One region of the Clostridium tanneri genome, then DNA from elsewhere that is predicted to be linked to it. Evidence: a T-box and tRNA genes for the amino acid it is inferred to sense, from the RefSeq annotation. Region 1 holds a T-box; the other holds one or more tRNA genes.
What was found. The T-box of region 1 lies ahead of proS (proline--tRNA ligase). A T-box ahead of a tRNA ligase gene usually reads a tRNA of that ligase, here a tRNA-Pro.

Region 1 (6,971 bases):
CTTAAACTTATTACTATCAAACTTATTCTTATTGAACATATTTATCCTCCATGTAAATTGTTATTAAATTATAATTATATTATAACAATAAATATTCTTTTACCTATAGTGTTTACAAATTATTTTAAAGTATTTTTTTATTTATATATATTTTTATTTATAAATATATACTATAATATATATTTGCAATTTTCATTGAGCTTATAATATATCTTTAACACTTAAGCTACTTTTATCCACTAACTTCTATGAAAGATAAAATAAAGAAAGAATGAGAATCACTGTATGTACTCTCATTCTTAATATATTATTTAGCTAATTCATATATTGCCTTAGCATATATCTTAGCATTAAGTATTAAATCTTCTACTTTTATATATTCATTAGGTTGGTGTATAGGATCTTCTTCCCCTGGGAATAATGGTCCAAACGCTACCGTATTTGGCATTGCCTTTGCGTATGTTCCACCACCTATAGCTAGAAGGGTTGCTTCATTTCCTGTTTGCTCCTTATAAACCTTCTGTAGAGTTTTAATTAGGAAATGATCTGCTGGGAAGTATAAAGGCTCGTCATGATCCATATTTTCAACTCTTATACATGCTTTTTCTACTTTTTCATTAAATGGATTTATCATGTCCTCAAATTTAAATGTAACAGGATATCTTAAGTTAAGAGCCATGGTAACCTTCTTGTCATTCATATCTACTGTGCCTACATTAAATGTAAGTTTGCCAGATTCTTTATCCTCAAGACCTATTCCAAAGGATTCTCCGTTTACTTCCATTCCTATATATGTATTTAAAAACTTTATAAAAGCAGCTGTATCATTATCTCCTAATGGAAGTTCTTCTAAAAGCTTAAACATTTGCATTATAGCATTTTTTCCTATCTCAGGAACACTGCCGTGAGCAGACACACCTACAGATTTTACTATTACTAGATCATCCTTAATTTCCGCTTTTATATCATATCCACTACTTACTGCAAAACTTTCTGCTAATTTAATAATTTCAGAAGCATTTTTAGCCTCTATTGCTGCCTCACAGTAATCAGGAACTACATTTGCCCTAGTTCCACCTTTAACATATTTTATTCTAACATCACTGTTTTCTCTGTTGTTTAAATCCTTTACTATATCAAAAACTGTCAAACCTTTTTCTGCATAAATTATTGGATACTCTGCGTCTGGTGTAAAGCCTGCTATAGGTGCCTTTTCTCTTTGTAAATAATATGCAATATCTTCTGAACCAGTCTCTTCGTCAGTACCGAATATTATTCTTACCTTCTTTGAAAGTGGAAGTTTTAAATCTTTAATAGCTTTTAAGCCATATAGAGCAGACATGATAGGTCCCTTGTCATCCATAGTTCCTCTTCCGTACATTTTTCCGTCATGAATTTCAGCCCCATAAGGCGGGTGAATCCATCCATCTCCTTCTGGCACTACATCAAGATGAGCTAATACTGCAACATAGTCCTCACCTTCACCATATTCCGCATAACCTACATAGCCATCCATATTTACTGTTTTAAATCCAAGTTCAGCAGATATTTCTAGGGCTCTATCTAAGGTCTTAGCAACACCTTCTCCAAAAGGCTTTCCTTCCTTTGCTTCCTCTTCAACACTTTTTATCTTTACAAGGTCCTGTGTAGATTTTATTATTTCTTCTCTTAGCTCCTCAATTCTTTCATTTAGTTCCATAAAACTACCCCCTAGCTTTTTACTATATAAAAGTTTTATTTTCTCAGAAAATACGCCATAGTAAAAACTATGACGTTTGGATTTTAATATGCTCTTCCCCAGTAAACTAATTGCTTAGCTTCTTTTCCACAGCAAATACATTTATCTGAAACATGCTCTTGATCAAATGGCATACATCTAGATGTTGCTCCTGTTTTCTCTCTGATGCTATCCTCACAATTTCTATCTCCACACCACATTGCTTTAATGAAACCTGGTTTATTTTCAATAGTATCCTTAAACTCTTCCATAGTAGTTGCTACATAAGTTTTTTCATCTCTTCTTCTTGTAGCTTCTTCTAACATTGAGTTGTGAATAGCGTCTAGCAACTCTTGAACTTTTGTTTCAAGCTCATCTAATGAAACCATTATTTTTTCTCTATTGTCTCTTCTTACTAATACTGCCTGATTTTTTTCTATATCTTTTGGACCGATTTCTATTCTTAGTGGAATACCTTTCATTTCATATTCACTAAACTTCCAACCTGGCATCTTATCACTGTCATCAAGTTTCACTCTTGCAACCTTAGCTAATCTTTCTTTTAACTCTGCTGCCTTTTCAAGTACTCCTTCTTTATGTTGTGCAACAGGAATAATTATTACTTGAGTTGGTGCAATTCTTGGTGGTAATTTAAAACCACTGTCATCACCATGAACCATTATTATTGCACCAATTAATCTTGTGGTTACTGCCCATGTAGTATAATGTGGATATTCTAACTTTCCGTTTCTGTCTGAGAATTTTATATCAAATGCCTTTGAGAAGTTTTGACCAAGGTAGTGTGAAGTACCTGCTTGTAGTGCTTTTCCATCGTACATTAAGCTTTCTATTGTGTAAGTATCATCTGCACCAGCAAACTTCTCTTTTTCAGTCTTTTTACCCATAACTACTGGCATTGCTAACATGTCTTCACATAATCTAGAATACATATTTAATATTTTAAGTGCATGGCCTTCAGCTTCATTCTTTGTTTCATGAATTGTGTGTCCCTCTTGCCATAAGAATTCTGTTGTTCTTAAGAAAGGTCTAGTTGTCTTTTCCCATCTTACTACTGAGCACCATTGGTTATATAACTTTGGTAAATCCTTATAAGATTGCACGATCTTAGCATAGTGTTCACAGAATAGTGTTTCTGATGTTGGACGAACACATAATCTTTCCGCTAATTCATCATCTCCACCATGAGTTACCCATGCAACTTCAGGTGCAAATCCTTCAACGTGGTCTTTTTCTTTTTGCAATAAATTTTCTGGTATAAACATTGGCATAGAAACATTTTCGTGTCCATACTCTTTGAGTTTTGTATCTACATATTTTTGTATGTTTTCCCAAATTGCATATCCATTAGGACGAATAATCATACATCCCTTAATACTTGAGTAGTCAGCTAACTCTGCTTTTTTAACGATATCAGTATACCACTGTGCAAAGTCTACATCCCTAGGTGTTATCTGTTCTACCAGTTTCTTTTCTTTTTCCATTTCTAATCCTCCTAATAAACTTATGTACTTGACATTAACATTTTTGACACTTTTTATAATTTTTAGCAATAAAAAAAGCCCCTAATCCCTAAAAGGGACCGAAGCTAAATCGGCGGTACCACCCTGATTAATATATTCATAGTTTAAATATATTCACTCTTAATTCTTAACGGTAATTATCCGCTGTATCCTACTACTACTTCAGTACAGAACTCCGAGGCAGGTTCAAAATCAAACTTTTAGGAAACTCTCACCTTACATTCCCTCTCTTTGAAAAGCTAAAAATTTTTACTAATCCTCTTCTTTGTATTTATAATATTTTTACTTTTTAAACTTATTTTATATAATAAAATATAAAAACTTAATTGTCAAGGCTATAAGTTAGTAAATATTTGAATTTTTATCTTAATCCTCTTTTTTCATACTCTTGTAGCCAGTACTCTATTGTTTCACCTTAATTTTTTGTCTTCTTTTTGAAATCCATATCGTAGCAAAAACAATGGTAGATAATCCGATACCAGTGTATGTGATATTAGAGTATATATCCATAAATCTCAAAACTTCCTCCCAGGACTCTCCAAGTGAAGCTCCGGCCCAAACTAACATGATATTCCATATTAGCGTTCCCGCTATTGTTAGCGGTAAAAATACTCTAAATTTCATATTAGATATACCAGCTGGGATTGAAATCAAACTTCGGATCAAAGGAATCATTCTACAGAAGAAAATAGTAAGATAACCGTAACGATTAAACCAGTTATTTGCTTTATGAACATCTTCAATTCTTACTCGTAGTATATGTCCCCATCGACCTATTATCTTTTCTAATCTATCAATGTTAAGCAGGCGTCCTATTCCATAAAGGATAACAGCACCAGCAGTAGACCCGGCTGTTGCATATGCTACTACCCCTAGAATTGTCATTTCTGTCCGTGTAGTCATAAATCCTCCAAAGGTAAGAATGACTTCTGAAGGAATCGGCGGAAAAACATTTTCTAAGGCTATTAAAAGAAATGTACCAAAGTAACCGAAGTTCTCCATTAGTTGTGTAATCCAATCTTTCATATTATTATCCTCTCATTTTCTTAAGTTTATTATCTAACCCAAGCATTTACTTGGTTATTATAAATAGTCCTTGCAAATACAAAATATAATAACTGTAGAGCAAGATAAATTAATGATATTACTATAAAATATCCTGACAAATTATCTCCTAACAAGTTACTTAATGATTTTATTGCAAATATAGAATGGCTTAATGCCACTACAAAAGGCAGCAGAAACATGATTGCGCTTTGAGTGCCTACTACTCTTTTTATTTCGTCATTGGATATCCCCATTTTCCTTAAAGACATAAATTCATGTCTATCATTTTGTATCTCACTGTAAATTTTAAAATATAGTATGCTGCTAGTTGAAATAAAGAATAGTATAGATATGAAGGTTCCAATAAATAACAAAAGCGACATACTTCTTATAATAGGTAAATATTTTGCCACTCTTTCTGTAAAAGAATTTTTACTGTTATCTGGAAACATTTTTTCTATCTCCTTTACTGCCTCAGAAGCATTCATCCAATCTTTTATGTTATATCCGTAGTAAACCAACTTCTTTTCATTAGGAACCTTTGTAACAATTTTATTAAAAACCTCATCATTCACCACAGCAGTATTGGTGTTCTTGTTATCGTCGTTTATTATTCCCCCACTTATTTCATTCTTTATCTTTAACTTTAATTCTTCACTGTTAGTAGTTAGAGTCAAATATTCACTATCATCAATAAAGTATTTACTTCCCATTCTTCCTGTAATATCATAGGTGTGTATTAACACTTCTCCATTTTGTAGCCATATTTGTTTTTTTCTTAACTGGGAGGCCATCAAATTATAGTCTGAGTTAGACATTATATAAAAATCTCTTTTATTATTAGTTACACTTGAAGTTTCTCTTTCTTTATTTGCAGCTTCTATTAGCATAATTCTATTTTTATATTCTATTTCATGACCATAAGCTTTTATTGTTTTTTCTATTTCTTCAGGTGATATTACACTATGAGAGTTTAATCCCCTTTCAACTATATTAAAGTCTTGTGGAAAGTTCTGCTCTATGCTCCCTATAATGTTTTTTTGTATAGAATATACACTTACAGAAGCCGTTAAGGTAACAGCACTAAGAATAGATGCAATAAAAAGAATGTTAGCATTATCCCTTAATTTATATATAATTTGAGATAAGGTTATAATGTTTATTCCTTTATAATAAATCGCCTTGTTAACCTTAAGTTTATTAGTAAAAAATACAGTAAACTGAGAGTATAGAAGATAGGTTCCTATAATAACTAAGATTAAAATAGGTAACATAGTTAACACTATAGCTGCACCAGAATATGCAGCCAAAATATAGCCTGCAGCAATAAGTATTATAGAAAATATAGCTTTAAATTTAGAGAATTTAGGTACAGGTTTAGGCAGTCTATCTCCTTTTAATAGCTCAATTATATTGTTGCTTTTTATTTTATAGCTCACTATAAAACTAATACCTTGAAATAATATGATAAAGACTATTAGTGTTATAATGAGGGCTTTAGTAGATATTATAAGGGGTATTTCTATATCTAATGCTAAAAGGACAGTGATTGTCATAAAAAATAGTTTAGAAAAGATTATTCCTAAAAGAAGGCCTGTAACTATCGCTGCAGTAGATACAATAACATTTTCTAGCATTACATAACTTCTTATCTGACCCTTTGTTAGTCCAAACATTGAAAGAAGTCCAAATTCCTTTTCTCTGGATTTTAGAAAACTTGAAATTGAGTACATTGTAAATACCATAGTAAATATAACTATTACGACCTCGCATAAAAACATAGTTTGTGATGCCATAGCTCCCATGCTTCCCATGATATCCACACTTTCCACTTGGGGATTGGATATAAAATTAGCAAAAATAAAAAATATCATTACTACTAGAGTATTGCTTAAATAATACATTACATATTTATTTAAATTCCCTTTAATATTCTTAAATACAATATTACTTAAGGTCATTATAATTCCCTCCTATATTCCCGCCCTGTATAGAATAGTTATCAGTTGTTCTACCTCCTATTAGTGAAAGTGAGTCTATAATTTCCTTAAAGAAAACCTGTCGTTTACCCCCATTCACTATCTCTAAAAAATATTTTCCATCCTTAATCATAACAATCCTCTGACAAAAACTTGCTGTAAAAGGATCATGAGTGACCATCATGATAGTAGCTTTCTTTTGTTCGTTCAAGTTTCTTAAAGCTTCCATCACATCCTGTGAAGCCTTAGAGTCCAGATTTCCTGTAGGTTCATCAGCCAAAATTATAGAAGGATTGTGAATTAAAGCCCTAGCACAAGCTGCCCTTTGCTGCTGTCCACCTGATACCTCATAAGGCCTTTTTAGAAGGATATCTTTTATATTTAAAACTTCTGCAATATCCTGTACTCTTTTCTCTATCTCCTTTACTCCTACCTTATCTAACACCAGTGGAAGTATTATATTTTCTTCTATGGATAGAGAATCTAAAAGGTTAAAATCCTGAAATATAAATCCTAGTTGCTTCCTTCTAAAGAAAGCAACTTCTTTTTCCCTTAGTTTTGCTGGATTTATTTCACTTATTAACAGTTCACCAGTGGATGGTGTATCTATAGTTGCTAAGATATTTAAAAGAGTAGTTTTTCCACTTCCTGAAGGTCCCATTACTCCTACGAACTCTCCTTCTTCTA
Region 2 (6,971 bases), on a different contig from region 1:
AAGTTAAATGAGAAACCTTAGTCTTATCTCCTATAACGGACTTTTTAATCTCAACAAAATCTCCAATTCTAGCAGATTTACCAATAACACTCTCTGGTCTTATGTAGGCAAACGGTCCTACTGAGGTGCCTTCTCCTACCTTACTCTGTAATATGACAGAGTTTTGAATATTAACACCTTTTCCTATAAGACTATTCTCTATTCTGGAATTAGGATATATAGTACAACCCTCTTCGATAATGGTTTTTCCTGAGATCACATTTCCAGGATAAATTATAGTATCATTACCAATCTCAACATCTATATCAATATAGGTGTTATCAGGGTCTATTAATGTAACTCCATTTTCCATATGTTTTAAATTTATTCTCTTTCTCATAACCTTTTCTGCATCTGCAAGTTGAGCTCTAGAGTTTACACCCATTGTTTCCTCAAAAGGTATTGGCAATGCTCCAATCTTCTCTCCGTCGCTCTTTAAAATTCCTATAACATCTGTCAAATAGTATTCTCCTTGAGCATTATTATTATCTAGTCTGTCTAGGCTTTTTAACAGATGTTCTATATCAAAACAGTACATACCTGAATTTATTTCATTTATCTTAAGTTCCTGTTCTGTACAGTCTTTATGCTCAACGATCTTTACTACATCTTCATTATTTCCTCTTATTACTCTTCCATATCCTGAAGGATTGTCTACTATAGAAGTCAATAAGGTAGCCTTATACATACCTTCTCTATGAAAAAGAGTAAGCTTTTCTATTGTTTCCTTTGTTATTAAAGGAGCATCTCCTGTAAAAATCGCTACCGTACCTTGTTTACCTGTTAGAAACTCCCTTGCACACATAACTGCATGCCCAGTTCCTAGCTGCTTATCCTGTAGAGCATAAAATACTCCATTTACCTCAGTAGCTTCCTTTACCTTATCTGCTCCTCTTCCAACAACTACATTTATGTCCTTTATTCCTGCATTTTTAATAACATCTATTACTACGTTAACCATTTCTTTTCCACATACTTTGTGAAGTACCTTAGGCGTAGACGATTTCATCCTTTTTCCTTCACCAGCTGCTAATATTATAGCACAATTATACATTATAACACCTCTTTATGGTCATAAACTTACATTTTTCTATCTTATTTTATAAAAACATCCCTTAATATTATATTTTATATAAAAAGTATTTTCAACCTTATAGTTAATTTTTATAAGGAATTTCATAAATTGATATATTTCACTGTTAATAATCTAAAAATAATAAAAAGGAGTAATTTTACTCCTTTTTATTATTCTTCTTCTACTCTGTCATCAGAAACAGTTTCTTCATTTTTTACTTTTTCATATTCTTCTAAAATTGCTTGTTGTATCTTTTCTCTTGTTTGAGTGTTGATTGGATGTGCAATGTCTTTAAATTCTCCGTCTGGAGTTTTTCTACTTGGCATTGCTATAAAAAGCCCATTTTGACCTTCTATAACCTTTATATCGTGAACTACGAATTCATTATCAAAGGTTACTGAAACTATAGCTTTCATCTTGCCTTCTGCGGCAATCTTTCTAACTCTAACGTCTGTAATTTGCATATAAAATCCACCTCCAAGATGCTTATGTATATAATATTCTCTAAATTTTATATTTTTCCTTCTTGCTTTTCAAAAAAACAATAAATTTTTTGAAAATTTTATTATTTGAACATTTCTGAAGGAAATAATAGCGCTTCTCCCTTTTCGTCAATACCCTTGAAGTCTACAATTGACACATAGTCCTCAACTAACTTTTTAGGAGTTTCTACATTATCTATCAGTACTCCAATTCCTAAAAGCTCACTTTCAAACTCCTTTAAAAGATCTATTATGCCCATAGCGGTTCCTCCCGCTTTCATGAAGTCATCTATGAATATGCACTTGCTTCCCTTATTCATAGCTTTTTTAGATAAAGACATAGTTTGAATCCTACCAGTAGAACCGGATACATAATTTATACTTAGTGTAGAACCTTCTGTAACTTTTGTTTCTCTCCTAACCACTACGAGCTGTACACCTAACATCTTTGCTACTTCATAGGCTAACGGAATCCCCTTTGTTTCAACAGTAACCACATAGTCTACATTTTTATCATTGAAGGCTGATGCTAATATTACCCCAGCTGTATGAATTATTTGAGGGTTAAACATTATATCTGTCATGTATAGAAAATTCCCTGGTATTATTCTTTCTCTATTTTTCAAAATAATACATAGTCTTTCAGCAAATTCCTTAATTTTTTCTCCAGATAATCCACATATATATTTTACTCCACCAGCGGCACCTGATATAGTTTCCACTCTCCCCATGGAAAGTTTCATCAAAATATCCTTGATTACAACTAAATCTTCGCTTATGGTAGATTTTGCAGCATTGAACATATCTGTAAAATTATTAAGATTTATCACCTTATTAGGATTTTCTATTAAAATCTTTGTTATAGTTGCCACTCTTTGATTTCTACTAAATTTCTCCATTACATCACCTATCTATATTAAATTTACGAATATTCTTTCTAAAACTATATGTTATTATTCATATTCTATGATAAAACCAATACATAATCAATACTTAATTATTAATAATTAGTAGATTACAAGATTAAGATACTAAAATAAAATTATGTAAATGTGTTTTTTTGATTCATTTTTGTATATAATTATTAAATGAGATAAATTTGATTAATACAGGGAGATGATTTTATTGTCATTTGATTTTATAAAAGATAGAAACAAGAAAATCCACTTTATAGGAATAGGTGGAATTAGTATGAGCGGATTAGCTGAAATTCTATTAGAACAAAACTTCAAAGTATCTGGCTCTGATATGAAAGCTTCTGCCATAACAGATACCTTAAAACAAAATGGCGCTCAAATTAATATAGGTCAATCAGGAGATAATATAACTGAAGATATCGACTTAGTAGTATATACTGCTGCAATATCCGAAGATAACCCTGAACTTTTAAGGGCAAAGGAATTAAATGTTCCAACTATAACAAGAGCAGAATTTTTAGGATATATAATGAAGGGTCACAAATATAATGTAGCGATTTCAGGGACTCATGGAAAAACTACTACTACTTCTATGGTGTCTCATATATGTTTGAATGCAGAACTAGATCCTACAATACTTGTTGGAGGACAATTAGATATTATAAATGGTAATGTACGTCCAGGTAATAGTGATTACTTTATAACTGAAGCTTGTGAATATAAAGGCTCCTTCTTAAAGTTTTTCCCTTATATAGGTGTGATACTAAATATTGATGCAGACCATCTAGATTATTATAAGGATATAAATGATATTGAAAATGCCTTTGCAAACTTTTCTAAACTTATCCCTACAAATGGATACCTAATAGGTTATGCTGATGATATGAGAGTAAATAATATTGTATCTCATGCTAAATGCAACACACTAACCTATGGAATAGATGCTGGAGAAATAAGAGCTAAAAATATAGTGTTTAATGAAAATGGATGTGCTTATTTTGATGCATATAAGGAAAGTGAGAGAATTTTATCTGTGCAACTAAATGTTCCTGGTAAACATAATGTTCTAAATGCTTTAGCAAGTATATGCACTGCTCTTAGCTTAGATATTCCTAAAAACAACATTGTTAAGGGACTGGAAAGTTTTAATGGTACCCACAGAAGATTTGAAATAAAAGGTACAAAAAATAATGTTACAGTTATAGATGATTATGCACATCACCCAACAGAAATAAAAGCTACATTAAGTGCAGCTAAAAACTATCCTCACAAAAAGATGTTTTGCGTGTTTCAACCTCACACATATTCAAGAACTCTAAATCTATTTGATGAGTTCGTTGAAGCTTTTGATGATGCAGACGAAGTTATTCTTGCAGATATATATGCTGCAAGAGAGAAAGATACTGGAGTAGTAAGTTCTAGTATGTTAGCAGACAAAATAAAACAAAGAGAAGTAAAATGCTGTAACTTTGATAACTTTGATGAAATCGTATCTCACTTACGTAAAAACGTAGAGGCTGGAGACATAGTCTTAACTGTAGGTGCAGGAGATGTCTATAAAATAGGTGAAATGTATCTAGACCAAGATAATTAAAAAATATAAATATGTGTAAAATCCTCCAACATGGCAATAATATAATTGATAACCTGTTGGAGGTGTTTTACTATGAGAAACTTTTTAATATCTGCTGCTGTAGATATAGTTCTAATCTTAGTTTCATACTTTTTCTTTAGAAAAATAATAAGTGGTCCTACAAGACACAGACTTTATGAGAAATTTTTTAGTTCTTTTGCTAAATTTATAATTTATGTCTTTCTAGTTACAATAGCTATAACTGGTCTTACTGCTCTTATACTCTATAGAACCTGGTTTATAGCCTATATAAATATAATAGCCCCTGCATTAGTATCTATACTGGTAGGTTTTCTTATATCTACAGTGCCTACTAAAGGAGCCGGGGATGACAAGGCTAAAGAATAATTTTATGTCTATATAAAGCTGACACCTTAAGGTTTTATTGCTGTCAGCTTTATATATTATATTTTAAAATTTCACACAAAAATATAATTAACACTTGACTTATCCCATTATATTACATATAATTAAATTGTAACGGGGTGTGGCGCAGATGGGAGCGCGCGTGGTTTGGGACCATGAGGTCGCAGGTTCAATCCCTGTCACCCCGACCAAAAGGACAAGATTATCTTGTCCTTTTTTCATATAATTTTAACATAACCATATCCAAGATTATCCGAATTAAATTTTAATTTTAGGGCAACTTATATTTAACAGCGGCATAGTACAAAATACCATTTTACTCTAAATCTTCCGAGGAACGTTAAGAGGAGTGTTAAGATGAAGGCAAAATATAGCGATTTGTTTAAGAGTATAGTAAATGCTTATTATGAAGGTAATTTTGAAGAAAAGGTAAAAGAAATTCTTTCACAGGAATCTGTGGATAAGGAATCTCTCAGTAGAGTTATATCCTCCCTTTGCGGAACAGGTATAACTTATAGTGACAACTTTGTAGAAGAACTGAAAGAAGCAATAAGCTCATATGAAACTAATCACAAAATAGTAAACAAAATCAAGCATTGTTCTATGGATTGTGTGGATGTAAATGGTGAGACCATGTGCCAAAAATCCTGTCCCTTTAATGCAATTTTTATAGATACTGAAAAGAATACAAGTGTAATTGATAATGACAAATGTACAGACTGCGGTTTTTGCGTAGAGGCATGCCCAACAGGGGGAATACTGGATAGAGTAGAATTTATACCACTACTAGAACTGCTTAAAGGTGGTCACCCTGTAATAGCTGCAGTTGCTCCAGCCATTATTGGTCAATTTGGAGATATGATTACTATTGATCAACTAAGAGCCGCTTTTAAAAAAATAGGCTTTACAGATATGATAGAAGTAGCATTTTTTGCAGATATGCTTACTTTAAAAGAAGCAGTAGAATTCGACCACTTTGTAAAGAAACGTGAAGACCTAATGATAACCTCCTGTTGCTGTCCTATGTGGGTAGGTATGCTTAAGAGAGTATATAATGACTTAGTAAGATATGTTTCACCTTCTGTATCCCCAATGATTGCATCGGGAAGAGTAATGAAAGAGTTAAATCCCGACTGTAAAGTTGTATTTATTGGACCTTGTGTTGCTAAAAAAGCAGAAGCTAAGGAAAAAGATCTTTTAGGCGATATAGATTTTGTTCTTACTTTTGCAGAGGTAAAAGATATATTTGAATCATTAAATATTAATCCTGCAGAGCTAGATGAAGATTCTTCTACAGAATATGCTTCAAGGGGTGGAAGGCTTTATGCTCGTACCGGTGGTGTATCTACCGCTGTAACTGAAGCAGTAGAAAGACTATTTCCTGAAAAGTATCAACTTATAAGAACAGTTCAAGCAAATGGTGTAAAAGAATGTAGAGCAATACTTGAAAAAGCTAAAAATGGAGATATAGATGCTAATTTTATTGAAGGAATGGGCTGTATAGGCGGCTGTGTTGGTGGTCCTAAAGCTATTTTACCTCGTGAAAAAGGTAAAGAGCATGTAGATCACTTAGCTGATAACTCCTCTATTAAGGTATCTGTAGATAGCGACTGTATGAATAAAATTCTAAGTGATATAGGAATTGAATCTATAGAAGACTTCAAAGATGAAAAAAAGATAGAAATATTTGAAAGAAAATTTTAGTATTAGTAATACATACCAATACTTATATAGACAGCACCTAATTTAAAATGAGGTGCTGTTTTATTTGTTTCTTTAATGTTATACTAGAAAATGGGGTGATATAATGCTAAAAAATATTAAAGGTGCTATATTTGATATGGATGGAACACTTATCGACTCTATGTGGGTATGGACTAAGGTAGATGAGGAATATCTGGAAAAAAGGAATATAAAGTTACCTGATAATCTAAAAGAAGAAATAGAGCATATGAGTTTTTCAGAAGTTGCTCAATACTTTAAAAATAGATTTGATCTTCCTGACAGTATAGAAGAAATTCAAAGTGAATGGAATCATATGGCTATACATCACTATACTCATGATGTGAAACTAAAAGCCGGTGCAAAAGAATTTTTATCCCTTTTAAAATCCAAAGGAATAAAAATAGGACTAGCTACCAGCAATTGCAAACTTCTTATAGAAATTGCTTTGAAGAATAATGATATATATCACTTTTTTGATTCTATAAGTACTACTGATGAAGTTACAAGAGGAAAAGACTTTCCGGATATATACCTGCTTGCTGCTAAAAAGCTTAACTTACAGCCTGAAGAATGTGCGGTGTTTGAAGACATCCTTCCTGCTGTTAAAGGAGCGAAGTCAGCAGGTATGGTAGTTATAGGTGTCCATGATCTATACTCTGAGTATCAAAAACAAGATATAATAAATCATGCTGATATGTATATTTCCGAGTATAATGAGCTAACAAAAGCGGTTT

Region 2: it encodes a tRNA-Pro, which carries the amino acid that the T-box ahead of proS (proline--tRNA ligase) is inferred to sense. The anticodon was not compared.

The regions. Positions count from the first base shown of each region.
Region 1 is NZ_JARUJP010000002.1:85,058-92,028, forward strand. Features, by position in the region: gene ftsH (ATP-dependent zinc metalloprotease FtsH) at 1-39, opposite strand, end outside; gene pepV (dipeptidase PepV) at 308-1,699, opposite strand; gene proS (proline--tRNA ligase) at 1,783-3,219, opposite strand; T-box leader at 3,310-3,533, opposite strand; gene P8V03_RS02680 (DedA family protein) at 3,661-4,284, opposite strand; gene P8V03_RS02685 (ABC transporter permease) at 4,314-6,266, opposite strand; gene P8V03_RS02690 (ABC transporter ATP-binding protein) at 6,253-6,971, opposite strand, start outside.
Region 2 is NZ_JARUJP010000011.1:82,755-89,725, reverse strand. Features, by position in the region: gene glmU (bifunctional UDP-N-acetylglucosamine diphosphorylase/glucosamine-1-phosphate N-acetyltransferase GlmU) at 1-1,093, opposite strand, end outside; gene spoVG (septation regulator SpoVG) at 1,285-1,578, opposite strand; gene purR (pur operon repressor) at 1,680-2,495, opposite strand; gene murC (UDP-N-acetylmuramate--L-alanine ligase) at 2,722-4,107, shown strand; gene P8V03_RS10920 (hypothetical protein) at 4,180-4,494, shown strand; tRNA gene P8V03_RS10915 (tRNA-Pro) at 4,628-4,703, shown strand; gene P8V03_RS10910 ([Fe-Fe] hydrogenase large subunit C-terminal domain-containing protein) at 4,870-6,216, shown strand; gene P8V03_RS10905 (HAD family hydrolase) at 6,320-6,971, shown strand, end outside.